4 regions of the Microbispora sp. CSR-4 genome follow, and region 4 is predicted to be linked to each of the others. Evidence: predicted binding sites of a transcription regulator. Region 4 holds the regulator's gene; each other region holds the start of a gene.

Evidence for each region. The regulator HrcA, encoded in region 4, represses chaperone genes, less so after heat shock. The targets are predictions, from matches to a motif close to TTGGCACTCTCNNNNNGAGAGTGCCAA.
Region 1: the regulator HrcA is predicted to act here: its motif matches at 4,650-4,676, upstream of groL (chaperonin GroEL).
Region 2: the regulator HrcA is predicted to act here: its motif matches at 6,120-6,146, upstream of groES (co-chaperone GroES).
Region 3: the regulator HrcA is predicted to act here: its motif matches at 5,522-5,548, upstream of FLV34_RS35550 (FmdB family zinc ribbon protein).

The regions. Positions count from the first base shown of each region.
Region 1 covers NZ_VJVX01000012.1:24,208-31,896, reverse strand. Annotated here, with positions in the region: gene FLV34_RS12085 (hypothetical protein) at 1-338, opposite strand, end outside; gene FLV34_RS12080 (AAA family ATPase) at 404-2,389, shown strand; gene FLV34_RS12075 (GNAT family N-acetyltransferase) at 2,386-2,814, shown strand; gene groL (chaperonin GroEL) at 2,886-4,508, opposite strand; gene FLV34_RS12065 (cold-shock protein) at 4,912-5,112, opposite strand; gene FLV34_RS12060 (MoaD/ThiS family protein) at 5,369-5,644, opposite strand; gene thrC (threonine synthase) at 5,690-6,964, opposite strand; SAM riboswitch class I at 6,979-7,118, opposite strand; gene FLV34_RS12050 (RNA polymerase sigma factor) at 7,379-7,689, opposite strand, start outside.
Region 2 covers NZ_VJVX01000024.1:60,101-67,789, reverse strand. Annotated here, with positions in the region: gene guaB (IMP dehydrogenase) at 1-793, opposite strand, end outside; gene FLV34_RS19140 (helix-turn-helix domain-containing protein) at 1,407-2,411, shown strand; gene FLV34_RS19135 (DUF5319 domain-containing protein) at 2,506-2,883, shown strand; gene FLV34_RS19130 (hypothetical protein) at 2,844-3,059, opposite strand; gene FLV34_RS19125 (sigma-70 family RNA polymerase sigma factor) at 3,056-3,682, opposite strand; gene groL (chaperonin GroEL) at 4,026-5,651, opposite strand; gene groES (co-chaperone GroES) at 5,719-6,033, opposite strand; gene FLV34_RS19105 (NAD-dependent epimerase/dehydratase family protein) at 6,485-7,327, opposite strand; gene FLV34_RS19100 (MarR family winged helix-turn-helix transcriptional regulator) at 7,467-7,689, shown strand, end outside.
Region 3 covers NZ_VJVX01000075.1:2,992-10,680, reverse strand. Annotated here, with positions in the region: gene FLV34_RS35580 (molybdenum cofactor biosynthesis protein B) at 1-428, opposite strand, end outside; gene moaC (cyclic pyranopterin monophosphate synthase MoaC) at 432-923, opposite strand; gene glp (gephyrin-like molybdotransferase Glp) at 920-2,104, opposite strand; gene galU (UTP--glucose-1-phosphate uridylyltransferase GalU) at 2,109-3,014, opposite strand; gene FLV34_RS35560 (5-formyltetrahydrofolate cyclo-ligase) at 3,048-3,614, shown strand; gene FLV34_RS35555 (potassium/proton antiporter) at 3,648-5,153, shown strand; gene FLV34_RS35550 (FmdB family zinc ribbon protein) at 5,564-5,890, shown strand; gene FLV34_RS35545 (S-methyl-5'-thioadenosine phosphorylase) at 5,953-6,759, shown strand; gene FLV34_RS42930 (SAF domain-containing protein) at 6,974-7,689, shown strand, end outside.
Region 4 covers NZ_VJVX01000020.1:16,809-24,497, reverse strand. Annotated here, with positions in the region: gene FLV34_RS16750 (CDP-diacylglycerol diphosphatase) at 151-1,029, opposite strand; gene hemW (radical SAM family heme chaperone HemW) at 1,410-2,630, shown strand; gene FLV34_RS16740 (DUF3097 domain-containing protein) at 2,669-3,475, opposite strand; gene hrcA (heat-inducible transcriptional repressor HrcA) at 3,921-4,934, shown strand; gene dnaJ (molecular chaperone DnaJ) at 4,935-6,074, shown strand; gene FLV34_RS16725 (16S rRNA (uracil(1498)-N(3))-methyltransferase) at 6,084-6,818, shown strand; gene FLV34_RS40485 (hypothetical protein) at 6,971-7,654, opposite strand; gene FLV34_RS16715 (SigE family RNA polymerase sigma factor) at 7,651-7,689, opposite strand, start outside.

The DNA.
Region 1 (7,689 bases), on a different contig from region 4:
ACGATCCAGGCCGCCACGGCGACGCCGTACAGGGACTCGCGCCGGGCGAACCAGGCGAACCCGGTGGCGCACACCGCAACCACTCCGACCATCACGGACACCGTGACCACCGAGGCGATCCGGTCCGCACAGCCCGGCGACGGTCCCACGCTCGTCGTGCAGAAGGCCTGCGTGCTCCAGTCGCCGAAAACCGCGAACCCCCACAGCGCGGCGAGCAGCAGGCTCGCCGCGGCCGGGATCGCCGGAGGAACCACGGTGCGCGTCACCCGAGTACAGATACCCGTCCCGGGAAAGAGCGACACGCGAGAGAAATACCGTTTCGGCATCGCGGTGTCCATCGCTAAGCTCTTGAGTTTCCCGCTTCCACAAGTCCCGACCTCGTCATGCCCAGAGGAGTTTTCGCATGCCCGGAGATGTGCTCGAAGCCGAGCGCGCCCATCTCGCGGCCTCCCGAGCCGCGCTGCGAGCGATGCGCGAGCACGCGCAGTCGCTGTCGGCGGACGCCGCCGGCGACTGGGTGTCGCAGCAGGTTCTGCAGGGCCTGCTCGACCAGCGGGTGGCCGCACTGGCCGACCACCCCGACGCGCCGCTGTTCTTCGGCCGGTTGGACCGTGCGGCCGGCGACGACCTGCCGAGCACGGTCTACGTCGGCCGCAGGCACGTCCACGACGAGAGCAGCCGGCCCCTCGTGATCGACTGGCGCGCCCCGGTCTCGCGCGCCTTCTACCAGGCCAGCCCCGCCGACCCGATGGGGGTGGCGCTGCGCCGCCGGTTCGGCTACCAGGGCGGCGACCTCACCGCGTACGAGGACGAGCCGCTCGACGGCCGGGCGCTCGGGCAGAGCAGGCTGCTGACCGAGGAGATCGAGCGGCCCCGCACCGGCCCGATGCGCGACATCGTGGCGACCATCCAGCCCGACCAGGACGAGATCGTCCGCGCCGACCTCGGCGTGACCGTCTGCGTGCAGGGGGCGCCGGGCACGGGCAAGACGGCCGTGGGCCTGCACCGCGCGGCCTACCTGCTCTTCACCCACCGGGAGAAGCTGGCGCGCTCGGGCGTGACGATCGTCGGGCCCAACCGGGCCTTCCTGTCCTACATCTCCTCGGTGCTGCCCGCGCTCGGAGAGGTGAAGGTCGACCAGACGACGGTGGCCGGGGTCCTGGGCGACCACGCCCATCCCGAGGACCCCGCGGTGGCGGCCGTGAAGGGCGACGCCCGCATGGCCGAGGTCGTCAGGCGGGCGCTGTGGCTGCACGTGACCAAGCCGGTCGACGGGGTGCTGTTCACCAAGGGCATCAACCGCTATCGGGTGCCCGATCACGAGGTCCGCGAGATCGTCGCCTCGCTGCGCGGCACGACCCGGTACGGCCCGGGCCGCGCCACCCTGGCCCAGCGGCTCGCCCACGCCGTGCTCGTCCAGATGGAACGGCGCGGCGAGTCGCCCGACGACCGGGTCCAGGACGCCGTGGCCCGGTCGAAGCCGGTCAAGGCCGTGCTCGACGCCGTCTGGCCGAAGCTCACCCCCGAGCAGGTGCTGTTCCGGCTGCTGTCGGACGCGGAGTTCCTCGCCAAGGCGGCGAAGTCGGACCTCTCGCCGGAGGAGCAGGCCCTGATCCTGTGGCGCAAGCCGTACAAGTCGCACCGCTCGGCCAAGTGGACGGCCGCCGACGCGGCGCTGCTGGACGAGCTGGCCGACCTCATCGAACGGACGCCGTCGCGGGGACACCTCGTGGTGGACGAGGCGCAGGACCTGTCGGCGATGCAGTTGCGGGCGCTCGGACGCCGCTGCCGCACCGGCTCGGCCACCGTGCTCGGCGACCTCGCCCAGGGCACCACTCCCTGGTCGGCGCGTTCGTGGAAGACCGTGCTCGACCACCTCGGCCAGCCGTCCGGCGAGGTCACCGAGCTCACGCTCGGCTTCCGTGTGCCTCGCGAGGTCCTCGACTTCGCCGCGCGGCTGCTGCCCTCCGTGGCGCCGGATCTCGCCCCGCCGCGCTCGCTGCGTCCCGGCGCAGGCTCCCTGTCCGTACGCCGCGAGGCCGACGTCACCGCCGCCCTCCCCGGGGCCGTACGGCAGGCTCTCGCGCAGGAGGGCTCCATCGGCGTCATCGCCCCGGACTCGGCCCTTCCCGCGCTCTCGGCGGCTCTGGAGGCCGCGGCGGTGCCGCACACGGTGCTCGGCCCCGACTCGACGGGCGACGACCGGGTGCTGCTGGTCCCGGCGACGCTCGCCAAGGGTCTGGAGTACGACCACGTGATCGTCGTCGAGCCGGCCGCGATCGTGGAGGCGGAGGAGCGTGGCCTCGCCCGCCTCTACGTGGTCCTCACCCGGGCGGTAACGTCGCTGACCGTCCTGCACGACCGCGATCTTCCGGAGGAGCTGCGATGACCTCTCCCGACGTACGCGTCCGCTATGGAGCGCTCGACGACGTCCCGGCCGTACTGCGGTTCTGGCTTGAGGCCGCGGAGAACACCGACAGGCACGACGACGCGGGCAAGGTGGTGGCCCTGATCGAGCGCGATCCCGAGGCGCTGCTCGTCGCCGAGATCGACGGCCGCATGGTCGGCACGCTCATCGCCGGATGGGACGGCTGGCGCGCCCACCTCTACCGGCTCGCCGTGGACCCCGCCCACCGGCGCATGGGCATCGGATCGCTGCTGATCCGGGCCGCCGAGGAGCGGTTCAGGAAGTTCGGCGCGTTCCGCGCCGACGCGATGGTCCTGCACGACAACGCCCTGGCGCATCACGCCTGGACTGCGGCGGGATACACGATGCAGACCGACTGCGCCCGCTGGGTCAGACGCCTCACCTGACGCGTTCAACGGGAAAGGGCGGTTCCCCCGAGGGGAACCGCCCTTCCGTTGAGACGAAGCAGGCAGATGGATCAGAAGTCCATGTCGCCGCCGCCGGGCATGGCGGGGGCCTTCTCCTTCTCGGGCTTCTCGGCGATGACGGCCTCGGTGGTCAGGAACAGCGCCGCGATGGACGCCGCGTTCTGCAGCGCCGAGCGGGTGACCTTGGCCGGGTCGATGATGCCGGACTCGAACATGTTGACGTACTCGCCGGTCGCGGCGTTGAGGCCCTCACCAGCCGGGAGGTTGCGGACCTTCTCCACCACGACGCCGCCCTCGAGGCCGGCGTTGACGGCGATCTGCTTCAGCGGCTCCTCAAGGGCCTTGCGGACGATCGCGGCACCGGTGGCCTCGTCGCCGTTGACCTCGAGCTTGTCGAACGCGTTGGCGCCGGCCTGCAGCAGAGCCACGCCACCACCGGGGACGATGCCCTCCTCGACCGCGGCCTTCGCGTTGCGGACGGCGTCCTCGATGCGGTGCTTGCGCTCCTTGAGCTCGACCTCGGTGGCCGCGCCGGCCTTGATGACGGCGACGCCGCCGGCCAGCTTGGCGAGGCGCTCCTGGAGCTTCTCGCGGTCGTAGTCGGAGTCGGTGCGCTCGATCTCGGCGCGGATCTCGTTGACCCGGCCGGCGATCTGCTCGGCGTCACCGGCGCCGTCGACGATCGTGGTCTCGTCCTTGGTGACGACGACCTTGCGGGCGCGGCCGAGCAGGTCGAGGGTGGCGTTCTCGAGCTTGAGACCGACCTCCTCGGAGATGACCTGGCCACCGGTGAGGATGGCGATGTCGCCCAGCATGGCCTTGCGGCGGTCGCCGAAGCCCGGAGCCTTGACGGCGACGGACTTGAACAGGCCGCGGATCTTGTTGACGACCAGGGTGGCCAGGGCCTCGCCCTCGACGTCCTCGGCGATGATGACCAGCGGCTTGCCGGACTGCACGACCTTGTCGAGCAGCGGCAGCAGGTCCTTGTTGGCCGAGACCTTGGAGTTGACGATCAGGATGTACGGGTCCTCGAAGACCGCCTCCATGCGCTCGGGGTCGGTCACGAAGTAGCCGGACACGTAGCCCTTGTCGAAGCGCATGCCCTCGGTGAGCTCCAGCTCCAGGCCGAAGGTGTTGCTCTCCTCGACGGTGATGACGCCTTCCTTGCCCACCTTGTCCATCGCCTCGGCGATGAGGGCGCCGATCTCGGTGTCGGCGGCGGAGATGGAGGCGGTGGAGGCGATCTGCTCCTTGGTCTCCACGTCCTTGGCGAGCTTCGACAGCTCCTCGCTGACGCGCTCGACGGCGGCCTCGATGCCCTTCTTCAGCGCCATCGGGTTCGCACCCGCGGCGACGTTGCGCAGACCCTCACGGACCAGCGCCTGGGCGAGCACGGTAGCCGTCGTGGTGCCGTCACCGGCGACGTCGTCGGTCTTCTTGGCGACTTCCTTGACGAGCTCGGCGCCGATCTTCTCCCACGGGTCCTCGAGCTCGATCTCCTTGGCGATGGAGACACCGTCGTTGGTGATCGTGGGGGCGCCCCACTTCTTCTCCAGCACGACGTTGCGGCCCTTCGGGCCGAGGGTCACCTTCACGGCGTCGGCGAGCTGGTTCATACCGCGCTCGAGACCGCGCCGGGCGTCCTCGTCAAACGCGATCATCTTGGCTGCCATTAGGCTAGACCTCCCAGTAGCAGGGTGTCTTCACGGACCGAGCCGACGCCCGCGACGGCATGGACCCGCTATCCCTGCGCGGGCCCCATCGCCCCGATCCCGATTGTTGTCACTCTCGACCTCAGAGTGCCAAACAAGTATTTAGCACTCTACCCCTGAGAGTGCAAGCGGAAGCCATGCTGACCAGCTTGTACGGTATGTCCGGAGCATCCCTTCGGTGCGCCGCGCCACCTGCCGAGACTCACCAGCCGAGCCGGCCGAGACCAAGGGGCCAGGCTCCCTCCGGAGCACCACACTCACCGGCCTGAACCGCGGGGCCGAGTAAGGCAAAGAAGGCGTACAGCAGGCGGAAGGCCCGGTGCGCGGGGTCGCGCACCGGGCCTTCCGTAGGTCGATGACGGGATCAGACGGCGCGTACGGCTTCCGCCTGCGGGCCCTTCTGACCCTGCGTGATGTCGAACTCAACCCGCTGACCCTGCTCGAGGGCCTTGTAGCCGTCCATCAGGATTGCCGAGTAATGGACGAACACGTCCTTACCACCGTCTACCGCGATGAAGCCGTAGCCCTTGTCCGCGTTAAACCATTTGACGGTGCCCTGCGCCACTTCCGACTCCTCTTGCTGGGCTGGGGACCACACCCAAGAAGCCCCCGGTTTTGTCGATCGACATCGACCATACCCGTGTCAAGCCGTAGGACAACAGAGTCAATCCGCAAACTACTACTTGGCGTTCGCTCAAAGCGGGACCGAAGAATATTCACTTTACTGTTTAATAGTTGAGAGCTGCACCATTTGCCATGGCACCGTATGACTTCTCCACCCGCAGAAGCGCATGTCAGGTGCTCGGCCCCGGTGCGGCGGCTCAGCCTCCGGCGACGGCGGGGATGACCGAAATCTGCACTCCGTCCGGCGTGGCGGTGTCCAGACCCTCGGCGAATCGGACGTCCTCTTCTCCGACGTAGACGTTGACAAAACGCCGGATCTTACCCGTCTCGTCGAGGATGCGCCCGCCGATGCCCGGGTAGTCCGCGTCGAGCTTCTGCAGGACCTCGCGAAGCGTTCCTCCCTCGCCGCTCACCTCCGCGGCCCCGTTGGTGTACGTCCGGAGAATCGTCGGAATCCGCACGGAAACGCTCATTGTTCGCTCGCTTTCGTTACTGCCGATGGGCCTTTTGAAACGCTTTCAGTTGGCGAATGCCGCACGGAACGCGTCGAGAGAGGGACGGATGACGGCGGTGGGACGGGCGTGCTCGGCCACCGCGTCGAGCGTCTTGAGCCCGTCGCCGGTGTTCAGCACCACGGTCTCGGCGTCCGGGTCGAGGCGGCCCTCGCGGACCAGCTTGCGCAGCACGCCGACCGTGACGCCGCCCGCGGTCTCGGCGAAGACGCCCTCGGTCCTGGCCAGCAGGCGGATCGCGTCGACGATCTCCTCGTCGGTCACGTCCTCCACCGCGCCGCCCGTCCGGCGCGCGATGTCGAGCACGTACGGCCCGTCCGCCGGGTTGCCGATGGCAAGGGACTTGGCGATGGTGTCGGGCCGCACCGGCTGCACCACGTCCTGCCCGGCCTTGAACGCCCGGGAGACCGGCGAGCAGCCCTCGGCCTGCGCACCGAAGATCCGGTAGGGCCGCTCCTCGACCAGCCCCAGCTTGATCAGCTCACGGAAGCCCTTGTCGATCTTCGTGAGCTGCGAGCCGGAGGCCACCGGGATGACGATCTGGTCGGGCAGCCGCCAGCCGAGCTGCTCGGCGATCTCGTACGCCAGCGTCTTGGAGCCCTCGGCGTAGTAGGGCCGGAGATTGACGTTGACGAAGCCCCACTTCTCACCCAGCTCGTCGCCGATGAGCTCGGAGCAGAAGCGGTTGACCTCGTCGTAGGTGCCGTCGATGGCGACGAGGCGGCCGCCGTACACCGCGGCCATGGTCACCTTGGCCGGCTCCAGGTCGGCGGGGATGAACACGCAGGAGTCCAGCCCGGCCCGGGCGGCCGCCGCGCCCACCGCGCCGGCGAGGTTGCCGGTGGAGGAGCACGACAGGGTGTGGAAGCCGAAGTTGCGCGCGGCCTCCAGCGCGATCGCGACGACACGGTCCTTGAAGGAGTGGGTCGGGTTGCCGGAGTCGTCCTTGACGTGCAGCGACCGCAGGCCCAGCTCGGCCGCCAGCCTGTCGGCCTTCACGAGCTTGGTCCAGCCTGGCTGGAGGTTGGGCTTGGCCGTCACGCCGGCGGGAACGGGGAGCAGGGAGCGGTAACGCCAGATGTTCGCCGGGCCGGACTCGATGTCCTCCCGACGGATCTCGCCGAAGTCGTACGCCACCTCAAGGGGGCCGAAACACTCCGTACAGGCGAAAATCGGGCCGAGTTCGTAAAGAGCGCCACATTCACGACACGAAAGTCCGGTGGCGGGGCCGAACTCGACGGTGTTCGCGGGAGTGCTAGCGGCAGTGCTGGTGTGCGCCATGAAGCGAGGCCTTTCCCTCATCTTCGCTCGCGACCACCTTGGCCACGAGCCGGAATTGGCACCTGTCCCGGCCGGGCCTCGTGGGCACGAGTTCGACACCGGGGAGGTTGCCGGGGCTTCGCAGGGCCGGTCCCTCCACCCCTCTGGATGAGCATGTTCAGTTGTAGGACCTTCCAGAGAAGGTCCTTAAGTGCCCCTCCTGCCAATCTTTGCCCCGTCGCGTCACCCAGAGCGGCACCTCGCGGCGTTGTCGTCGTCGCCCGTGGCCTCCGGCTACGAGCTCCTCCTCCGCCTTGCGATGCACCAGTCTGGCCACCGCCCCGTGCGGGCAAATCTTGTCAGTCGCGGCACTAGCACTGTACCCCGGCGTCCCCGGTGTCCGTTCTGACGTCTCATATGGCGAGACGTTTTGTATCAGCCGTACGCCTCGCCGAGGGCGCTCTGCACGTACTTGCGCGCTTGGTGGATGCGGGACTTGACCGTCCCGAGGGGGATTTTGAGCTGGTCGGCGACCTCCGCGTAGTCGAGCTGGCAGATGTCGCGCAGCACGAGCGCCTGGGCGAGGTCGGGCCGCTCGGCCTCCAGCGCCTCCATCGCGTCGAGCAGGTCGAGCCGCGAGCCGGCGATGACGCTCACCCGCCGGGGATCGGGCCGCTGCTCGGGCAGCTCCTCCACCTGTTCGGACGAACGCCGCTTGAGTGAGCGATAGGTGGTCCTGGCGCAGT
Region 2 (7,689 bases), on a different contig from region 4:
CCTTGATCTTGGCGACCATGTCGGCCACGCCGCGCGAGTGCCCGTGCGCGGTGTCGACGACGATGACGTCCGCGCCCGCCTCGATCAGCGTCATGGCGCGCTCCTCGGCGTCGCCGGCGACGCCGACCGCCGCGCCGACCATCAGGCGGCCGTCGGCGTCCTTGGTCGCGATCGGATACTGCTCGCTCTTGGTGAAGTCCTTGACCGTGATGAGGCCCTGGAGGCGGCCGGCCTCGTCCACGAGGGGGAGCTTCTCGACCTTGTTCTGCCGCAGCAGCCGGAACGCCTCGTCGCGGTCCACCCCGACCGGCGCCGTCACCAGCGGCATCGGGGTCATGACATCGCGTACGGCCCGGCTCTGGTCGCTCTCGAAGCGCATGTCGCGGTTGGTGACGATGCCCACGAGCACGCCGTCCGCGTCGGTCACCGGGACCCCGGAGATCCGGTAGGTCGCGCACAGCCGCTCGACGTCGGCGAGGGTGTCCTCGGGAGAGCAGGTGACGGGGTTGGTCACCATCCCCGCCTCCGACCGCTTGACCAGGTCGACCTGCTGCGCCTGCTCCTCGATCGAGAGGTTGCGGTGCAGGATGCCGATGCCGCCCTGCCGCGCCATGGCGACCGCCATACGCGCCTCGGTGACCGTGTCCATCGCGGCCGACACCAGCGGGATGCGCAGCGTGATGGTGCGGGACAGCCGGGTCGTCGTGTCCGCGTCCCCCGGCTGCAGGTCCGAATAGGCGGGAACGAGGAGCACGTCGTCGAACGTGAGTCCCGGTTCGGTGAACTTGGCCATCTGCTGCACCCCTCCTGCGCTGTGGGTCCCTCGCGCGTAGGTCCCTCGCCAGACCCGAGGTCAGTCTAGTGGGCGCCCCAAACCGCTTCCGGCCGACCTGTCAAGAGGGAGGGCACAAAAAGTGGGGGGACCGGCTTCCGGTCCCCCCACTTCCCCGCGTCGTGCCCGCCACGCCCGTCGAGCCCCCCTCCGCGCCCGGCAGACGCGGCGTTCCCGGCTAACGCTGGGTCAAGAATGCGTCACGCAGCGTCTATGCGCAAGGGCGTAACGTGCAACTGCACAAAGATGCATTTCCCGTCTCCCGGAACTGTGCCGGAAACAAATGCGAACCCTCACGTCCATACAAAAGCCGCCACCGTCGGCCGTGCCAAATGTGGGAACAGTGCGGACAGCGTGCGATATCCGAGCTATTCTCGCGATCCAAGAGCGAGGGGGGTGCGGCGGAAGTCGGCGCACCGGAGGCCGGAAAACGTTTTCGCCCGGCCAATCAGCGTGTGGATCAACGCGTACGACGCGATCGGCACGCCGCGACCGGCACGGCACCATCAGTGCGGCGCGACCAGTGCGGTGCCACGGGCGCCGCGCGACCAGTGTGACCACCGACGGAGCGAGCATGAGTACGACGCGCAACCCCGCCTCCCAGGCCGACCCGTTCGAGAGCCTCGGGCTCTCCCCCGACCAGGCGGCCCTCTACACGGCCATGCTGCGGCTGCACCGCGCCACGCTGACCGAGCTGGCCGAGGCCGTCGACCGGCCCGCAGAGGACGTTCTCGACGCCCTGGACGGGCTCGTACGGCTCGGCGCGGTCAACCGGCGGCGCGAGGAGTTCCTCGCCCGGCATCCGGTCGCGACGATCGGACGGCTGGTGGCCGAACGGCTCGACCGCATGGCCCGGGAGACCCGCCAGATCGACGAGGTGCTCGCGGCGGCCGGCCGCCTGACCCATCACTACGACGCGGGCCACGACTGGCACAGCGGGCGGTTCTCGGTCGAGCCGCTGAGCGGCGCCGACGAGCTCTGGGAGAGCGTGATCGGCCTCGCTTTGCAGGCGCCCCCCGCCGAGCTGGTCATGGCCGTGCCCGACCGCCGCACCATGGCCAGGTTCGCCGACGGATTCGTCGGCCAGTGGATCCAGGCCGCCGCGGACGGCATCCTGCGCCCGCGGATGGTCGTCGCGCTCGACGCCGTGTCCGAGCCCGCCATGCGGCAGGTGTGCGCGCGGTTCTCGGCGGCGGGCGCGGGGCTGCGCGCCCTCGACACGGTGCCGAGCTGGTTCTTCGCGCTCGGCGAGGGCACCGCCGGGCTGCCCGCCGAGTGGGGCGTCCCGCTGCCCGAGCACTCCTACAACTGCTACCTGGTCCACGCCCCGGTGGCGGTGGGGGCGCTGCGGGCGCTGTTCGAGGAGCTGTGGGCCCGGGCCGCGCCGATCTTCCCGCGCAACAACGCCCAGCAGGTGCTGCGGCTGGCCGCGCGCGGCCTGTCCGACGACGCCATCGCCCGCCACCTCGGCGTCTCCGTACGCACGGTGCGGGCCAGGTTCGCCGAGGCGATGTCGGAGCTTGGGGCCCAGTCCCGTTTCCACGCCGGAGTGGAGGCGGCCCGCCGCGGCTGGCTGTGAGACCACCTCCAGGATCACGGCCGGATCACGGCCCGACCAGCAGATGGGGCGCTCTTTCGCTCGTGGAGGGGGCCGTGGTCATAAGGTGGGATGCGTGCTGGAAGACGTCCCCCGCGACCCGTTCGCGGATGACCCCAACGACCCCGCGGCGGAGCTTGGAGCGCCCGATGACGTGGAGCCGCTGACGCTCGCCGAACGCGACGAGGCGCTGACCGATCTCGCCGACGTGGAGGTCTTCCGTTCCCTGCTCGAACCCCAGGGCGTGCTCGGTCTCGTCCTCGACTGCCCGGAGTGCGGGGAACAGCACTACTTCGACTGGGACCTGCTGCGCGGCAACCTGCGCCAGATGATCGACAACGGCCGGCCGCAGGTCCACGAGCCGGCCTACCAGCCCGACCCGGCCGACTACGTCAGCTGGGAGTACGCCCGGGGCTATGTGGACGGTGTGATCGACACGGAGGAGAGCCGCTGACTGTCCACGTCGACGACGAGCGCGCCGAGCAAGCGGATGGCGGCGTCCGCGCCGCCCACCAGCTCACGGCGGGCCAGCGCGTCGAGGAGGGCATCGGTCCTCAGTACTTCGCCCTCCACATCGGCATCGCCGTACGACCCGAGGTGGCGAGCCGTACGACGACGTTTCGTGGTCACGCAATCGACTCCAGCTCGGCCAGTTGCCGGAGCCTGGCGAGCGCACGATGCTGCGCGACCCGGACGGCACCTGGTGACATGCCGAGTACATTACCCGTCTCTTCGGCCGACAGGCCCGACACCACCCGCAGGATGAGGAGCTCGCGCTGCGTGTCCGGGAGCCGGGCGAGCAGATCGCGGGCGTGCTGCGCCTCGATGTAGCGCACGACCGTCTCCTCCGGTCCCGGTCCCTCGTCGGGCCCGTCCGGCAGGTCCTGCGTCGGCACGGCCGAGCGCACCGAGCTGCGCAGCGCGTCGGCCACCTTGTGGGAGGCGATGCCGAAGACGAACGAGGCGAACGGGCGGCCCATGTCGCGGTAGCGCGGCAGTGCCGACAGCACCGCGATGCACACCTCCTGGGCCACGTCGTCGGCGATGTGGTATTGACCGGACACCCTGCCCAGTCGGGCTCTGCAGTAGCGAACCACCATCGGGCGTAAATGTCCCAGCAGTGATTCGATCGCGGTGCGATCTCCCTGTACGGCAAGGCTGGTCAGTTCCCTGAGGTCGGGCTCATCCGATCTCGTCGCAAGCCTTACCCCAGTTACGGCGTCGGCGACGCATCCCTCGGTCACGTTAGGCATGATGCCCGCCGCGATCGTTCATGTCGTCATGGTTAATGGCTACGGATTGGTCACATTGACGCGTCGATAACACGCCGTAATCATGTGATCACTCGTCCGTTGGAACATTCCAACCAGAAAGCCCAAAACGCGGGATATACGCCGGACGACTTGACAGGGAAAAAGAAGCGTGCGTCGTTCGCATTGCCCGCGAGGCGGCTTCGTCCCCGGCGGCCCGTCCCGCGACACGGCGGGCAGGGGGCGGGCACGGGGCGGGCACGGGGGGCACGGGGCGGAAAAGCAGCGCGCCCCGCGGTCCGCCCTTGCGGGCGGGCGCGGGGCGCGAGGCGCGGAAGGCGCGGGATCAGTGGCCGTGACCGTGGCCGTGGCCGTGGCCGCCGTTGGCGGCCGGAGCCTCCTCCTCGGGCTTGTCCACGACGAGGGCCTCGGTCGTGAGCAGCATGCCGGCGATGGACGCGGCGTTCTGCACGGCCGAACGGGTCACCTTGACGGGGTCGATGACGCCCTGGCCCACCAGGTCGCCGTACTCGCCGGTGGCGGCGTTGAGGCCCTCACCCGCGTTCAACTCGGCGATCTTGGTGGTGACGACGTAACCCTCCAGGCCCGCGTTCTCGGCGATCCAGCGGGCGGGCTCGATCAGCGCCTTGCGGACGATCGAGACACCGGTGGCCTCGTCGCCGGTCAGGCCCAGGTCGTCGAGCTCCTTGGACACGTGCACGAGCGCGGAGCCACCGCCGGAGACGATGCCCTCCTCGATCGCGGCGCGGGTCGCGGAGATCGCGTCCTCGAGGCGGTGCTTCTTCTCCTTCAGCTCCACCTCGGTGGCGGCGCCGACGCGCAGCACGCACACGCCGCCGGCCAGCTTCGCGAGACGCTCCTGGAGCTTCTCGCGGTCCCAGTCGGAGTCGGACTGCTCGATCGCGACCTTGATCTCGCGGATGCGGTCCTCGATCGCCTGGGCGTCGCCGGCGCCGTCCACGATCGTCGTGGTGTCCTTGTTGACCACGACGCGGCGGGCCGTGCCGAGCACCTCGAGGCCGACGTGCTCCAGCTTGAGGCCGACCTCCTCGCTGACGACCTGGCCGCCGGTGAGGATCGCGATGTCCTGCAGCATGGCCTTGCGGCGGTCGCCGAAGCCCGGGGCCTTGACGGCGACGGACGTGAAGGTGCCGCGGATCTTGTTGGTCACCAGGACGGCCAGGGCCTCGCCCTCGACGTCCTCGGCGATGACCAGCAGCTGGCGCTTGGTCTGGGCGACCTTCTCCAGCAGCGGCAGGAAGTCCGCGATGGAGGAGATCTTGCCCTGGGTGATGAGGATGTACGGGTCCTCGAGGACCGCCTCCATGCGCTCGGAGTCGGTCACCATGTAGTGCGACAGGTAGCCCTTGTCGAACTGGAGGCCCTCGGTGAACTCCAGCTCCAGGCCCATCGCGTTGGACTCCTCGACGGTGATGACACCGTCCTTGCCCACCTTGTCGAACGCCTCGGCGATCAGGCCGCCGATCTTCGCGTCCTGCGCGGAGATCGTCGCGACGTTGGCGATCTCCTTCTTGTCCTCGACGTGGCGGGCGCTGCTGAGCAGGCGCTCGCTGACCGCCTGGGCGGCCTTGTCGATGCCGCGCTTGAGCCCGAGCGGCTGCGCGCCGGCGGCCACGTTGCGCAGGCCCTCGCGGACCATGGCCTGGGCCAGGACGGTCGCGGTGGTGGTGCCGTCGCCCGCGATGTCGTTGGTCTTGGTGGCGACTTCCTTGGCGAGCTGGGCGCCCAGGTTCTCGTACGGCTTGTCCAGCTCGACCTCGCGAGCGATGGTCACACCGTCGTTCGTGATCGTCGGCGCACCGAACTTCTTGTCGATGACGACATTGCGGCCGCGGGGGCCGAGCGTCACCTTGACGGCGTCGGCGAGAGCGTTCACACCACGCTCGAGAGCGCGCCGCGCGTCCTCTTCGAACTCCAGGATCTTCGGCATTCAGGTCTCCTTGTGAGCGCGCGGAGCCCCGGGCGCAAGGTCCCGGGGCTCCACAAGCCGGCGCGGCCTACTTCTCGATGATGGCGAGCACGTCGCGGGCCGAGAGCACCAGGTACTCCTCGCCGCCGTACTTGACCTCGGTGCCGCCGTACTTGCTGTAGAGGACGACGTCGCCCTCCTTGACGTCGAGCGGGATGCGCTTCTCGCCGTCCTCGTCCCAGTTGCCCGGGCCCACAGCGAGGACACGGCCCTCCTGCGGCTTCTCCTTGGCGGTGTCCGGGATGACCAGGCCGGAGGCGGTGGTCTGCTCGGCCTCAAGCGGCTGGACCACGATGCGGTCGCCAAGCGGCTTAACGGGAACCTTGGTGGCGGTCGTCACGATCGGACCTCCCCTTCAGATTGCGATGAATGAGCTGAAGAGGCGACCAGCGGCCTGCCGTCGCGGGTGTCAGACCTGTCTCGTCGCTGTTGGCACTCTCAATGGCAGAGTGCCAACACGAAACAGTATGCAAGTGGCGCGTGACAGTCAACACGAACCGGCATCGCAGGTCAGACGCATCCGGTGGCGACGCTCCCGAGGTTATGCCCCGTCCGCCGCGCCGGCGTCACCGCCGCCCGCTTCCGGCGGACCGGCGCCTCTCAGCAGGGACAGGCCGCGGGAGGCGCGACGGCGGGCCGGGTTGCCGGCACAGGCGGCGGGGCCACGTTGCGCGGACAGGTCGCGGGGAGTCGCGGCGACAGGCGGCGGGCCAGGTCGCGGGGACAGGGCGCGGGGCGCGGGGCGCGGGGACAGGGCGCGGGACGCGGGGACAGGGCGCGGGCCGCGGGGACGGTCAGGCGCGCGAGGCGTACGACCCGGAGCGGACGTCGTCCAGGAGGCCGGGGCGGCTCGGCCTCCAGCCGAGGACCTTCCTGGCCAGGTCGCCGCTCACCACCTGGCTCAGGGCCAGCCCCTCGGCGAAGGGACGCCCGAGCACCTCACCCGCCTCGTCGATCGGCCACGGCACGGCCTTCCCCGTACGGCCCGCGGCCGCCGCCACGTCGGCGACGCTCACCGCCTCCTCGGCGACGGCGTGGAAAAGGCTCCCCGGCGCCGCCTTCTCGATCGCGAGCACGAGCAGGTCCGCCAGGTCGTCGACGTGCACGGTCGCCCAGGTGGGCGCCGGGCCGCCCGCGTGGACATAGCGGCCGTCCTCCTGCCCGGGGGCGGTGAGCAGGGTGGGGATGCCGACGCCCCGGCCGTACACGATGCCGGGCCTCACGACGACGCCGCCCGCGTCGAGCACGAGCCGTTCCACCCGCGGGCGATAGCGGGAGGGGGTGATGGGGTTCACCGGCGCGTCCTCGCCCGCCGCCTCGGTGGTGGCGCCGAGCACCCAGACGCCGCTGATGTAGACGAGCCGCGCGCCCCCTCCGGCCAGCGCCTCGATCGCCGCGACGTCCACCTGCTCGTCACCGGTGGGGTTGGCGGAGTGCACGACGACGTCGATGTCCGGCGTCACCGCGCTCTTGAGGGTCTCGGGTTCGTACAGGTCGCCATGGCGCACCTCGCCAGGAACGGCGGTGTCGCGGGCCTTCGGCCGTACGAGCGCGACCGCCTCGTGGCCGCGCTCGGCGAGCCGCTCCGTCAGCACCGAACCGATGTAGCCGGTCGCGCCCAGCACCAGGACCTTCATTTTTCCACCTCTAACATTTTGATGTTTGACTGTTCGATGCAAAAGGTAGCGTGGATCCCATCGATATTTCAACGTCGAAATGTCCGTTACCATGGGTGGTGGAGGAGGAGCGGCGAGGAGAACCCAGACCGCGCGCGCTATGAACGACACCCTCACGAACGAGACCCCCGGGAACGACACCCTCGCCGCCGGCGACCCCGCTCCCCACAACGACGCCGTCGACCAGATCCTCGGCCAGTGGGCCCGGGTGCGCCCTGACGTCGACTGCTCGGCGATGGGAGTGGCCGGGCGGATCTCCCGCGCGTCCCGCCTGCTGGAGAAGGGCATCAAGGAGTATTTCGCCGGGCACGACATCGAACCAT
Region 3 (7,689 bases), on a different contig from region 4:
ATCGGGGTCAGCACGGCCATGCCGTCCCGTACGCCGCCGGAGGACCCGGGCAGGTTGACCACCAGAGTCGTGCCCGCCTGCCCGGCGAGACCCCGGGACAGGATCGACGCCGGCACCTTCTCCCGGTTGACCTGACGGATGGCCTCGGCGATGCCGGGAATCTCCCGGTCGAGCACCCGGCGGGTCATCTCCGGGGTGAGATCGAGGGGCGTCACCCCGGTGCCGCCCGTGGTGACGATCACGTCGTAGCCCGCGGCGACGCCCTCGCGCAGCGCGGCCTCGACGGCGTCGCCGTCCGGGATCACGCGGGGCCCGTCCACCTGGTCGCAGCCCGCCTCCTTGAGCAGGCCGGCCAGCAGCGGCCCGGACCTGTCCTCGTAGACGCCCGCGGACGCCCTGTTGGACACCGTCACCACCAACGCGCGCACGCCTTACTCCTGTCCGGGCCGGGTCCAGTGGCCCGTCTTGCCGCCCGTCTTCTCCTCGACCCGGACGTCGCTGATCACGGCCGCCGGGTCCACCGCCTTGACCATGTCCACCAGTGCGAGCGCCGCGACGGTGACGGCCGTGAGCGCCTCCATCTCGACGCCCGTCCTGTCGGCCGTACGGACCCGGGCGGTGATCTCCACCCCCTCGTCCACGACGGCGAGGTCGACCTTCACGCCGGTCAGGGCGATCGGGTGGCACAGCGGCACGAGGTCGGGAGTGCGCTTGGCGCCCATGATCCCGGCGATCCGCGCCACGCCGAGCGCGTCGCCCTTGGGCACGTCACCCGCGCGGAGCACGGCCACCGCCTCGGGCGACAGCAGCACGCGCCCGGTCGCGACGGAGGTGCGCGCGCTCACGTCCTTCTCGGAGACGTCCACCATCCGGGCGGCGCCCGACTCGTCCACGTGAGTCAGCTTCGCAGTGCCGTCATTCACAGGGGTATCACCTCCACCTCGGCGCCCTCGGGCAGCGAGGTCTCGTCCTCCGGCACCACGATCAGCGCGTTCGCCCCGGCCAGCGCCGCGAGCTGGTGCGAGCCCTGCCCGGTCACCGGTGCGACGCTCTCGCCCGTCAGCACGGCCCGCAGGTACGACCGCTTGCCCGCCGGGGACCGCACCGGCCCGGTGAGGGCCGCGCGCGCGGTCGCGGGCGGCCCGGCCGGAAGGCCCTGCATCGCCCGCAGGGCCGGCTTGACGAAGAGCACGAACGACACGAACGACGAGACCGGGTTGCCGGGCAGCGTGAAGATCGGCACGCGGTCGGGCCCCACGACGCCGAAGCCCTGCGGCATGCCCGGCTGCATGGCGACCTTCTCGAAGGTCACCGTGCCCAGCGGCGACAGGGCCTCCTTGACCGGCTCGTACGCCCCCATGGAGACGCCGCCGCTGGTGATCACGGCGTCGGCCCGCACGAGCTGGGCGTCCAGCGTGTCCATGAACTCCTTGGGGTCGTCGGTCACCGAACCGGCCCGGAACCCCTGCGCCCCCGCCTCGCGTACGGCGGCGGCGAGCATGAAGCTGTTGGACTCCCAGATGCGGCCCGCGCCCAGCGGGGTGCCGGGCTCGCTGAGCTCGGCACCCGTGGACAGCACGACCACCCTCGGCCGGGGCCGCACCAGCACCCGGCGGCGGCCCACCCCGGCGAGTATGCCGATCTGGGCGGGCCCGATCCTGACGCCCTCGCGGAGCACCACGTCGCCCGCCCGCACGTCCTCGCCCGCCCGCCTGATCGCGTTGCCAGGCGGGGCCGGCCTGTCGATCCGTACGCGGGCGGTGCCGCCGTCGGTCCACTCCACCGGAACGACGGCGTCGGCGCCGGTGGGCACGGGCGCCCCGGTCATGATGCGGGTGACCAGGCCGGGGCCGAGGGCGTTCAGCCCGCCGCCCCCCGCCGCGACGTCCCCGATCACGGGCAGCGTGACGGGCGCGGCGGCCACGTCCTCGGCCCGTACGGCATAGCCGTCCATGGCCGAGTTGTCGAACGGCGGCAGCGGGACGGGCGAGGCGACGTCCTCGGCCAGCACGGCGCCGAGGGCGGCCTCGATCTCGACCTCCAGCGGTGCGAGCGGTCGCACCACCGCGAGGATGTCGGCGAGATGGCGGTCGACGGGTTTCATCGGCTCACTGTCCGGACTTGTCCAGGAACTCCCGCAGCCACGGCAGGAACTCGGGGGCGAGGTCGTCCCGGTTCGCGGCGAACTGCACCACGGTCTGCAGATACTCCAGCTTGTTGCCGGTGTCGTAACGACGGCCGCGGAACAACACGCCGTGCACCGGACCGCCCTCCTCCGGGCCCATCGATGCAAGGGTGCGCAGGGCGTCGGTGAGCTGGATCTCGCCGCCGCGTCCCGGCGGGGTGCGCTCCAGCACGTCGAACACGGCGGGGTCGATCACATAACGGCCGATGACGGCCCAGTTGGAGGGCGCCTCGTCGGCCGGGGGCTTCTCCACGAGGTCCGTGACGCGGACGACGTCGTCCTCGTCGGTCGGTTCGATGGCGGCGGCGCCGTACAGGGAGATCTGCTCGCGCGGCACCTCCATCAGCGCGATGACGCTGCCGCCGTAGGTCGCGCGCGCCTCGATCATGCGCTTGAGCAGCGGGTCGCGGGGGTCGATGATGTCGTCGCCGAGCAGACAGGCGAACGGCTCGTGGCCGACGTGCTGCTTGGCGCACAGGACGGCGTGGCCGAGACCCTTCGGCTCGCCCTGCCGCACGTAGTGCATGGTGGCGAGGTCGACGGGCTCCTTGACCTGGTTGAGCCGCTCTTCGTCGCCCTTCGCGCGAAGAGCGTCCTCAAGCTCGTACGCTACGTCGAAGTGGTCCTCGATCGAACGCTTGTTGCGGCCGGTCACCATGAGGACGTCCAGCAGTCCGGCGGAGACGGCCTCCTCCACCACGTATTGGATGGCCGGCTTGTCGACGATGGGCAGCATCTCCTTGGGGGTCGCCTTCGTGGCGGGAAGGAAGCGGGTGCCGAGACCCGCGGCGGGCACGACGGCTTTGGTCACGGGATCGAAGTCAGCCATGAGTAGACACTAACGGAGCAGTCTTTGGACAAGATGAACCTGCGTCGGCGTATATTGCGCGGCCGCTCGGAGCTCGATCCCGGGACGTTGCGCGAGTCGTCGGCGGCCATCAGGGAGTTACTCCTCGACCAGCCGTGGGTGCAGATGGCGGGCCTGGTGGCCTGCTACTGGTCGACGGGCACCGAGCCGGCCACGCAGGGACTGATCCTGGCCCTGTGGAAGCACGGCGCCACGGTGATGCTGCCGGTGCAGCGCCCGGACGGCGACCTCGACTGGGCGGTGTACGACGGGCCCGACTCCCTGGTCCCCGGTCCGTACGGAATCATGGAGCCGGTGGACGTCCGGCGCGGCGTCGACGCGATCCGCACCGCCGCGCTGGTGATCGCGCCGGCCCTCGCCGTCGACCGGGTGACCGGCGTACGGCTCGGCCGCGGCGGCGGGTTCTACGACCGGGCGCTCGCCCGCGTCGGGCCGAATGTGCCAACGGTGGCGCTCCTGCACGAGGGCGAGTTGCTGGAGGGGGTTCCCGCCGAGCCGCATGACCAGCGCGTCCGCTTTGCTGCTCTTCCCAGCGGAATCGCCCGCTTGGTACAGATATGACAAGATTGACATAAGAGACGGCGAAGGGAGCGGATCGGTCTGAACGTCTGGCTGCTCCTGTCCGCCGTCGTCGTCATCGCGGCCATCGCGTCCGTACGGATCGCGCATCGCACCGGCCTTCCCTCGCTGCTCCTCTATCTCGGCCTCGGGCTGCTGCTCGGCGAGGGCGGCCCCATCGGCATCAACTTCGACAACGCCCAGATGGCCCAGCAACTCGGCCTGGTCGCGCTCGCCGTGATCCTCGCCGAGGGTGGTCTCACCACCAACTGGAAACACGTACGCGACGCCGTCCCGACGGCGCTCGTGCTCGCCACGGTCGGAATCGCGGTCAGCGTCGTCGTGCTCGCGGCGGGCGTCGCCGTCCTGCTCGGCATGGAATGGCGCATGGCGCTGCTGCTGGGCGCGTTCCTGGCGTCGACCGACGCGGCGGCCGTGTTCTCCGTGCTGAGACGGCTGCCGCTGCCGCCCCGGCTCGCCGGGATCCTGGAGGCCGAGTCGGGCTTCAACGACGCCCCGACCGTCATCCTCGTGATCATGCTGAGCGCGGGCTCGTCGTTCGAGCTCTCGCTGCCGCACATCCTGCTGGACACCACCGTCGAGCTCGTCATCGGCGCGGCCGTCGGTCTCGCCGTGGGCCCGGCGGGGGTGTACGCGCTGCGCCGGGTCGCGCTGCCCGCCTCCGGCCTCTACCCGATCGCGGTGCTGGCGCTGGCGTTCATCACCTACAGCGGGGCGACCCTGCTGCACGGCAGCGGGTTCCTCGCGGTCTACCTGACCACGCTGGTCCTGGGCAACGCCAGGCTCCCCCACCGCGCCGCCACGCGCGGCTTCGCGGAGGGCGCCGCCTGGCTCGCCCAGATCGGGCTGTTCGTCATGCTCGGCATGCTCGCGGACCCGGGCGAACTGCCGGGCGTGCTCGTCCCAGCCGTGGTGTCGGGCCTGCTGCTGGTCCTGGTCGCCCGGCCGGCGTCCGTGGTGGTGTCCGCGGCGATCGCCCGGCTCCTGCGCCTCGGTGCGCTGTCGTGGCGCGAGCAGGTGTTCCTGTCGTGGGCCGGGCTGCGCGGTGCGGTGCCCATCGTGCTGGCCGCGATCCCCTGGGCCGCCGGGCTGCCGGGGGCGAAGGGCCTGTTCAACGACGTGTTCATCATCGTCATCGTGTTCACGATCCTCCAGGGGCCCACGCTGCCGTACCTCGCCAGGCTGCTCGGCCTGGCGGCGGAGGGCGAGGCCCGCGACCTCGACGTGGAGGCCGCGCCACTGGAAGAGCTGAACGCCGAGCTGCTGCAGGTCCGCATCCCGCCCGGCTCGCTCATGCACGGTGTGGAGATCTTCGAGCTCCGGCTGCCCGCGAACGCCATGGTCACCCTCGTCGTACGGAACGGGCAGTCGTTCGTGCCCACGCCGACGACGCGGCTGCTGGCGGGCGACCAGCTCCTCGTGGTCACCACGGCCGCCCAGCGGGAGACGGTCGAACGCCGCCTGCGCGCCGTCAGCCGCCGCGGCAAGCTGGCCGGCTGGTACGGCGAACGCGGCGGCTGACCGTCGTAGGGGCTGCTTTCGCGTGGCGGTCCGGGCTGAGTTTGCGCTGCGGCGGTCCGGGCGGTGGTTTGTGACGCGGTCCGGGCCGCGGTTTGCACTGCGGCGGTCCGGGCTGCGGCGGTCCGGGCTGCGGCGGTTTGGGCGGCGGTTCAGGGCTCGGTTCGGGCTGCGGACGGATCGCGGACGGATCGCGGGCGGACCGCTCGTGGATCGCGGGCGAGGCTCGGCGGGAACCCGCTGGGATCTCGGCGGGAGCCCGGCGGGTTCTCGGTGGGGATCTTGGCGAGGGATCCTGGCGCGCGCGAATGGGACGGCGCGGGGCAATAAACCGGGCTGGAGTGGCGTTTGGGCTTGTTGACTGCTTACCATTAGCAATCGACCCGGTCGAGTGCCAGTCTCAGGAGGAGCGAGTGCCTACCTACCAGTACGCCTGTACCGCTTGCGGTGAGCAGCTGGAGGCCGTCCAGAAGTTCTCTGACGACCCGCTCACGGAGTGCCCAGCCTGCCAGGGCAAGCTGCGCAAGGTCTTCTCCGCGGTTGGCATCGTGTTCAAGGGCTCCGGGTTCTATCGGACCGACAGCCGTTCTTCGAGCTCGTCCACGACCACGGCCACCACGACGACGTCGTCCTCGAAGTCGTCCGGCGACTCCGGCAAGAAGGAGCCCGCGACCTCCACGAGCTCGTCTTCGTCCTCCTCGTCGAGCACGTCGTCGTCCGGTTCGACCGCCGCCGCCTGAGGTTATCCACAGGGGCCGACGGCACGCGCCGGACGTGCGGCGCCGTTCGCTAGTGTCGGCCCATGGTCAATCGCGCAGACATCGGGGTCATCGGCGGCTCGGGGTTCTACTCCCTGCTTGAGGGCGCCGAAGAGATCGACATCACGACGCCGTACGGCCCGCCGAGTGACACGATCACCGTGGGCCGCATCGGCGACCGAACCGTCGCGTTCGTCCCCCGGCACGGCCGCGGCCACACCTTCCCTCCCCACCGCATCCCTTATCGGGCGAACATGTGGGCCCTTCGCTCCCTCGGCGTACGCCAGGTGCTCGCGCCCAGCGCGGTCGGGTCCCTGCGCCCGGAGATCGGCCCGGGCGCCCTCGTGATCCCCGACCAGCTCGTGGACCGCACGCAGGGCCGCGAGCAGACCTACTACGACGCGGGCGGGGCGGTCCACGTGTCGTTCTCCGACCCCTACTGCCCCTCCGGCCGGGCGGCCGCCGTGGCCACTGCCCGCGAGACGGGCTGGGACACGGTCGACGGCGGCACTCTGGTCGTGGTCCAGGGGCCCCGGTTCTCCACCCGGGCCGAGTCGAAGTGGTTCGCGGGGGCGGGCTGGTCGATCATCGGCATGACCGGGCACCCCGAGGCCGTGCTCGCCCGCGAACTCGCCCTCTGCTACACGACCCTCGCCCTCGTGACCGACCACGACGCCGGTGTGGAGGCCGGTGAGGGGGTCACCCACGAGGAAGTGCTGGCCTTCTTCGCCGCCAACGTGGAGCGGATGCGCACGCTTGTCGCGCAGGTCGTCGAGGCCCTTCCGGAGGAGCGCATCTGCCCCTGCGGCAACGCCCTCGACGGGATCAAGCTGCCGATCGAGCTCCCCTGACGCCGATGCGTGCCATGCCGTACGGCCCTGTCCGGCCGCGCGATCGGCGGCGGAACCGGCGGCGGAACCGGCGGCGCGCCACCGCCGCCGGGGCATCGCCCGGACAGGCGGTCCATGGGGGCCATCGGCGTGAAGCGTCCACGATGCAACCGGCCCTCGCGAGGAGGCTTGCAAGGAGGCTCGCAAGGAGGCGAGAGGCGAAACCGAGATGGTCATGCGTGATCTGAAGCGGCTGAGGACGCGCCGTCGCCGTCCGATCGCCGCCGTCCTCGCCGGTCTGGCGGTGGCCTGCGTGCTGCTGGCCGTCCGCACCCCTGACGGGGTGGAGGTCCTCGCCGCCGCCCGCGATCTCCCCGGAGGCCGTCTGGCAGCCGCCGACGTCGTGGTCGTACGGCTCCCGCCCGATGCGGTGCCCGCCGGGGCGTACGCGCCGGGCACCCCGGTCTCGGGCCGCGTGCTCGCCGGTCCATTGCGTCGAGGCGAGCTCCTCACCGACGCCCGGCTGCTCGGCTCGGGCCTGTTCCGCCAGACCCTGGCCGGGCAGGCGTACGGCGGCCAAGCCGGCGGTGGCTCGGCCGGCGGCGACCCGGCCGACGGTGGTTCAGCCAGTGGCGGCCCGGCCGACAGTGATTCGGCGGACGTCGGCTCAGCCGGCGGCGGCCCGGCCGCGGCACCAGGGGCGCCGGACCCGCAAGCCGATGCGTCGGCTGCGCGAGCGGGAACGCCAGCCATCGAACCGGGTCTGGTCGCGACGCCGGTCAGGATGGCCGATCCCGACGCCGCCCGCCTGCTGTCGCCGGGAGACGTGATCGACGTCCTGGCGGCCTTCGAGGACGGGCCTTTCCAGGCCCGGACCGTCGCCCGGGAGGTGCGGGTGATCGCCCGGCCACCCGGCCGTACGGACGGCGGCGCGCTGCTGGTGCTGGCCAC
Region 4 (7,689 bases):
GCAGCGCCCGAGTGCGGCGGGCCGGCGCCACGCACGCGATCATGCCGCCCACACGCGCGACCGTGCTGCCACGCGTGCGACGGCGCCTCGCGCGCGACCACGGCGTCGTACGCACTTAGTTCGGGCGCTGCCATGCGAACGGTGACGGGGTCACGGATGCATGAGAAGCAGGGGGTCGCAGGTGTCGCTTCCATCCGCCTTGGACGTCCCCGGTTTCTCCAGGCTCCTCTCGCTGTTGACGATGTAGTAGCCGCCGAAGGGCCGAGGTATCACGATCAGCGTCTGGAGGTACATGATCGCCTGAGCCTTGGCGATGGTCCCTCCGTGCGGCGTGTGGACCAGCATGCTCCTGAGCATGGCGAAGAGATTGTCGTGGGTGAATCCCCCCCAGATGAGCACGCGGTAGGTGTGTTGGATGTTCGTGTGGTGCTGCTCGCTGTAGCCGGTGATCGACACGCGCGTGTCCGCCCAATTCTCTACGGTTCTGGCGGCCAGCTTGTCCTGGGCGACGAGGTCGTTATAGGACTCCGGGCGCGCCCGCGCCATGTGGATGTGCAACTGGTCGAGCTGTCTCGCCGGCCTCGAATTGATCCCCAATCCCACCGGGGCGGGAACCTCGGTGGGCTGCTGGGTGGCGCAGTAGTCGGCGGCGCTCCAATAATTCGGTGCGGTGCTGCAGCAGATCCACGGACACTCGATGCCGTTGATCCGCTTGGTGGGGATGAGGAGGTAGTTGACGTACTTCTTCTTGCTCGGGTTGCCCTTCATCACCACGAAGTCTGGGTGGTTCTGCAGGCAGGTGCCTTTTTTGAAGCAGTCCTGACTTTTTGTCCAGAGGGGCTCCTTACTGTGGGGATTGCCGCAATCATTTTCGTCGGGGTCTGGGCCGCATGTCGGCGAAGGCGCGGAGAGCGCGTGCCCGGCGCCGGCGAGAATGCTCGCGCCTGTGAGTATGGTGGCGCCCGCCATACTGGAGAACTGGATGAACCGGCGCCGCGTCAGCTCGCTCGCCTCGTCGTTTTCATGCATGACTACCCCCGACAACCCGCATCTGTTGCTATTTGCCGCGATCTTCGCGCGCCTTGCGGTTCAGGCCGTACGCGAGACCGGAAACGGCGTCGTCAGTGAAAGATCGACGCACTCGGCGAGGTTGATCCCCCCTCTGGTGGCCGGTAAAAGCCCCTGGCGCAGGCTTGATTTTCCGTAGGAAAGATCGGAACACTTCCCCGGGGGGTCGAGAGAATCTCCTGGCGCGCGGCGAACGGACCCGGAAATCTCGGCCGGGCGAATGCTCATAAGAGATATTCCGGCATCGCATATCGTGCGATATTCGGGCGAGAGCGAAAAACCGGCAGTGATACCAGACCGGGCGTCGAGGGCAGGGGGCGAGTGGCGGCAGACTGGAGAGCGTGCCTTCCGTGCTTCCCGACGGCGATCCCGTCCCCCCGAGCGGCGAGCTGCCGTCCGAGGCCCTCGACGGGCTCGGCTCCCGTCCGTTCGGCTTCTACGTCCACGTCCCGTTCTGCGCGACGCGCTGCGGCTACTGCGACTTCAACACCTACACGGCGTCCGAGCTGGGGCCCGGCGCATCACAGCGCGACTACGCCGCCACCGCGGTCGAGGAGATACGGCTGGCCCGGCGCGTGCTGGGAGACGCCGCGCCGCCCGTTGAGACCGTCTTCTTCGGCGGCGGCACGCCGACCCTGCTGCCCGCCGCCGACCTCGTACGGATCCTGGACGCCATCGGCGAGGAGTTCGGCCTGCGGCCCGGCGCCGAGGTGACGACCGAGGCCAACCCCGAGTCCGTCGACCCGGCCTACCTGAAGGAGCTGCGGGCGGGCGGGTTCACCCGGATGAGCTTCGGCATGCAGAGCGCGGGCGAGCACGTCCTCGCCGTCCTCGACCGGCGGCACACCCCCGGCCGGCCCGCCGAGGCCGTACGAGAGGCCCGCGACGCCGGGTTCGAGCACGTCAACCTCGACCTCATCTACGGCACGCCGGGGGAGAGCGACGACGACTGGAGGGCCTCCCTGGAGGCCGCGCTGGCCGCCGGGCCCGACCACGTCTCGGCGTACTCCCTGATCGTCGAGGACGGCACCCGGCTCGCCGCACGCATCCGGCGCGGCGAGCTGCCGATGCCGGACGACGACGTGGCGGCCGACCGCTACCTGATCGCCGAGGAGATGCTGACGGCCGCGGGCCTGAGCTGGTACGAGATCTCCAACTGGGCGGCGGGAGACGAGGCGCGCTGCCGCCACAACCTGCTCTACTGGACCGGCGGCGACTGGTGGGGGGCCGGGCCGGGGGCGCACAGCCACGTCGGCGGCACCCGCTGGTGGAACGTCAAGCATCCGGCGGCGTACGCCGCCCGGCTGGCGGCCGGGACCTCGCCCGCGCACGCCCGCGAGGTGCTGTCGGCGGAGGACAGGGCCGTCGAAAGGGTCATGCTGGAGCTGCGCCTCGCCTCGGGTCTCCCGCTGGCCGACCTCGCCCCCCAGGCGCGTACGGCGTGCGCGCGGGCACTGGCGGACGGACTGCTGGAGGTGGAGGCGTTCAAGGCGGGCCAGGCCGTGCTCACGCTGCGCGGCAGGCTGCTCGCCGACGCGGTGGTCCGGGACCTCACCCCTTAGATCCGGGACCTCACCCCTTAGATCCGGGATCTCACCCCTTAAACGGGGGCGGTGACGAAGTCGATCAGTTCTTCCACACGGCCGAGGAGCTCGGGCTCCAGGTCGGCGTAGGTCGTGACCCGGCTCAGGATGTGCCGCCACGCCTCCTGGGGGTCCATCCGCCAGCCGAGGGCGGCGATCACGCCCTCCTTCCAGGGCACGCCGCGCGGCACGTCCGGCCAGGCGGGGATGCCGAGCGCCCGGGGCTTGACCGCCTGCCAGATGTCCACGAACGGATGCCCGACGACGAGCACGTCGTCCCCGGACACCCGGGCGGCGATGCGGCTCTCCTTCGAGCCGGGCACCAGGTGGTCGACGAGCACGCCGAGCCGCCTGCCCGGCTCGGGGCCGAACTCCTCGACGATGGCAGGGAGGTCGTCCACCCCTTCGAGGAACTCGACGACGACCCCCTCCACCCGCAGGTCGTGTCCCCAGATCTTCTCCACCAGCGAGGCGTCGTGGACGCCCTCGACGTAGATGCGGCTCCCCTTGGCGACCTGCGCGCGCAGGCCCTCGACCGCGATCGACCCGGAGGCGCTCCGCAGCGGGCCCTTGGGGCCGGCCTGGGGCCGCACCAGCGTCACCGGTTTGCCTTCGAGGAGGAACCCGGCGGGCGTCAGCGGGAACCCCCGCCTGCGGCCGAACCGGTCCTCCAGCGTCACGGCCTCCTTGTCGCAGGCCACCACGGCGCCGCAGAAGCGGCCCTCGGCGTCCTCCACCACGAGGTCGGGCTCTGCCGGGACCTCGGGGATCTGCCCCCGCCGTGGCCGCCGCCAGTCTCCGGAAAGCACGTCCCGCCCGTACATGCGGGGAACGCTAGCAAATCACGCCCTGCGGCGGCGGGCCGCGGAGCGGCGCGCGAGTACGACGATCGTCACGATCGGCGCGGCCAGGAAGCCGGCACGACCGGCAGGACGGCGAAGAGCACCCAGGGACCCACAGCAGCGCGGGGCCGGATCGGCCGGGGAGCGGCGTACGGCGGGGGAAACGGGTGCGGCAGCCACAGGGGCGCGCCGGGCCGTGCCGGGGGCATCATGGGCGGGGAACCCGCGTGGTCGCCTCGGCCGGCGCGGGTCTCTGGTGCTCGTGCATAGGGTGAAGAGTCGGCCATGCGGCTTGCGGTCGATTCGCAGCCCGCTTGTCCGTGCCCCCCTGCGCGTTATCGCACCAGGTGGGGTGGTAGCCGTACACTTGGCACTCGGGAACACAGAGTGCCAGAGTCGGTGTTTCCAGGCACAGGGAGGTGACACATTGCTCGACGACCGCAAGCTCGCCGTCCTGCGGGCCATCGTCGAGGACTACGTGTCCACCAACGAGCCGGTGGGGTCCAAGGCCCTGGCGGACAGGCACAACCTCGGCGTCTCTCCGGCGACGATCCGCAACGACATGGCGGCGCTGGAGGAGCAGGGCTACATCACCCAGCCGCACACCAGTGCCGGAAGGGTGCCGACGGACAAGGGATACCGGCTGTTCGTCGACCGGCTGTCCCAGATCAAGCCGCTGTCGGGTGCCGAGCGCAGGGCCATCGAGACCTTCCTCGCCGGGGCCGTGGACCTCGACGAGATCGTCATGCGTACGGTGCGGCTGCTCGCGCAGCTCACCCGTCAGGTCGCGGTGGTGCAGTATCCCTCGCTCACCAGGTCGTCGGTCCGCCATGTGGAGATCGTCCCGCTCGCGGAGCGCCGGGTCATGCTGGTGCTGATCACGAACACCGGGCGGGTCGAGCAGCGTGTGGTCGATCTGCCCGAGGCCATCGCCGACGACCGGATCGCGAATCTGCGCGCCGTGCTCAACGCGTGCCTGGACGGCTGCGGCCTGTCCCAGGTGCCGGAGACGGTGGCCGACATTCCCGACCGCCTGCCCCCCGAGGACAGGCCGGTGGCGGCCACGATCCTCTCCGTGCTGCTTGAGACGCTCGTGGAGCGGCACGAGGAGAAGATCGTCTTCGGTGGCACGGCCAACCTGGCCGCCGCCGACTTCAGCATCGGCCTGCGGGACGTGCTGGAGGCCCTGGAGGAGCAGGTCGTCCTCATCCGCCTGCTGGGGGAGACCGGCGGGCTTTCCGAACTGACCGTCCGCATCGGATCCGAGAACCCCTACAGCGGGCTCCGCGGCACGTCTATCGTGGCCGCCGGATACGGTTCGGGCGACAGAGAACTGGCCCGGCTCGGAGTGCTGGGCCCGACACGAATGGACTATCCGGTGACGATGGGTGCGGTGCGCGCGGTGGCGCGTTACGTCGGCCAGATCCTGGCGGGGTCATAAGTGTCCAACGACTACTACGCGACCCTTGGCGTACGGCGCGACGCCAGCCAGGAAGAGATCAAGAAGGCATACCGCCGTCTTGCCCGTGAGCTGCACCCGGACGTCAACCCCGATCCGGAGACCCAGGAGCGGTTCAAGGAGATCAACCAGGCGTACGAGGTGCTGTCCGACGCGGGCAAGCGCCGCATGTACGACATGGGCGCCGACCCGTTCGGCGGTGGCGGCGGAGCGGGGGCCGGAGCCGGCGGCTTCGGCGCGGGCTTCCCGTTCAGCGACATCATGGACGCCTTCTTCGGCTCGGCGGGCGCCGCGCGGGGGCCCCGCTCCCGTGCCCGCCGGGGCCGCAACGCCACCATCAGGGTCGAGCTCGACCTGGCGGAGGCGGCCTTCGGCACGACCCGCGAGATCGTGGTCGACACGGCCGTGGTCTGCGAGGTCTGCCAGGGCTCCGGGGCGGCGTCCGGCACGCACCCCGACACCTGCGACATGTGTCACGGGCGCGGCGAGGTGTCGCAGGTGACCCGTTCGTTCCTCGGCCAGGTCATGACCTCGCGTCCCTGCCCCCAGTGCGGCGGGTACGGCAGCGTCATCCGGCACCCCTGCATGGAGTGCTCGGGCGAGGGACGGGTGCGGACCCGGCGCACGATCAAGGTCAGGATCCCGGCCGGCGTCGAGGACGGCACGCACATCCAGCTCGCCGGCGAGGGCGAGGTCGGCCCCGGCGGCGGGCCTCCCGGCGACCTGTTCCTGGAGATCGTCGAGCGGCCGCACCAGATCTTCGAGCGGCGCGGCGACGACCTGCACTGCACGGTGGCCATCCCGATGACGGCCGCCGCGCTCGGCACCTCGCTCACGATCGAGACCCTCGACGGCGCGGAGGAGATCGACATCCGGCCCGGCACCCAGGCCGGCCAGGTCATCCCCCTGTACGGCAAGGGCGTCCAGCGGCTCAACGAGACCGGCAGAGGCGACCTGCTGATCCACGTGAACGTCGAGACGCCGAGCAAGCTCGACCCGCAGCAGGAGGAACTGCTGCGCGAGCTGGCGAAGCTGCGCGGCGAGGAGCGCCCGCCCGGCAAGTTCTCCCCGGGCCAGCAGGGCTTCTTCTCCCGCCTGCGGGACGCCTTCAACGGCCGCTGAGCTGATCGCATGACTGTTCCCGTGTTCCTGTCGGACGCGGCCGGCCAGACGGGGGACACGATCGTCCTCGACGGGCCCGAGGGGCGGCACGCCGCCGCCGTACGCCGCCTGCGGCCGGGGGAGCGGATCGACCTGACCGACGGCGCGGGGCGGGTGGCCGAGTGCACGGTCACGGCGGCGGGGAAGGACTCGCTGACCGCCGAGGTGCTGCGCCGCTATGAGGTCCCGCCGCCCCGGCCGAGACTGGTGGTCGTCCAGGGCCTGCCCAAGGGCGACCGGGGCGAGCTCGCGGTCGAGATGATGACCGAGGCCGGGGTCGACGTGATCGTCCCCTGGGCCGCCTCCCGGTGCGTCACCCAGTGGAAGGGCGACCGGGCCGCCAAGGCCCTCGCCCGCTGGCGCGGCACGGCCCGCGAGGCGGCCAAGCAGGCCCGGCGCTTCCATCTGCCCGAGGTGACAGAGCAGGCCACGACCGCGGCGGTCGGCGCGCTCGTCTCGTCGGCGGCGCTCGCGGTCGTCCTGCACGAGGAGGCCGCCGAGCCGCTGAGCCGCCTGCCCCTGCCGGAGGAGCCGGGCGACATCGTGATGATCGTCGGCCCGGAGGGCGGCGTCACCGACGAGGAGATCGCCACGTTGCGGGCCGCGGGAGCCACGCCGGCCCTGCTGGGGCCGACGGTGCTGCGCACCTCGACTGCGGGCGTGGCCGCGGCGGCCGTCCTGATGTCCCGCTGCGGCCGCTGGTGACGCACGGCCGCGGCGCATAGCCCGGCCTCGGCTCATAGTCCGGCCGCGGCGCATAGCCCCGCCACGGCTGACAAAGCCGTCCCGTCAACTCGGAGGCCGGGACCGGCCCGTCCACCGGGCCGCGGACCCCGGCCGACGACCAGGGGGCCGGGTCAGGGCGAGGGCGAGGGCGACGGGGCCGCCGCCGCTTCGGGCGTCGCCGCCTCCGCGGGAGGCGGCGTGCTCGGGGTGACCGGGGGCGCGGACGTCGTGCGCGGAGGCGACGACGGGCGGCGCGAGGCCGACGGCGTCGTCACGGGCGTCTCCTGCGTCACCGACGTGGGCGAGCACGTCGGCGGGAGGGCCGTGTCGGGCTCGATCACCCCGGCCTCGGGGGTGGGCGTGACGCAGGGATCGGACGGCGACGGCGACGGTCTGGTGGTCGCCTCCGTCTTGGGCGTGGGGGTCGGGCTGGGCCGTTCGCGCGACGGGCTCGGGGTGACGGGCACGATCACGACCGGCCGCGAGGGCTCCGCCGGGTTGGGCGGCCGGATCACCGACGAGGTGTCCCTGTTGTCCTCACGTTCGTCGCCGGCGTTGGAGATGCCCGTTGATTGCGCCACCTGGTCGCGCAGGCCGGGGACGATCATCACGACCGCGCCCGCCACGAGCACGGCCCCGGCGGCGGCCGCTCCGACCCGCCGCCACAGCAGGTGCCGCAGGCCGCGCAGACCACGCTGCTCGATCCGCCCGCGGATGATTTCGAGTCCATCGGGAGACGGCACGACCGAGTCCGCCTCCGCGCGCAGGGCACGGCGGAGCAGCTCGCCGTACTCGTCGTCGGGAGGGAAGGTCATGAGAACTGCTCCAGTGCCATCCGTAGTGCGGCCAT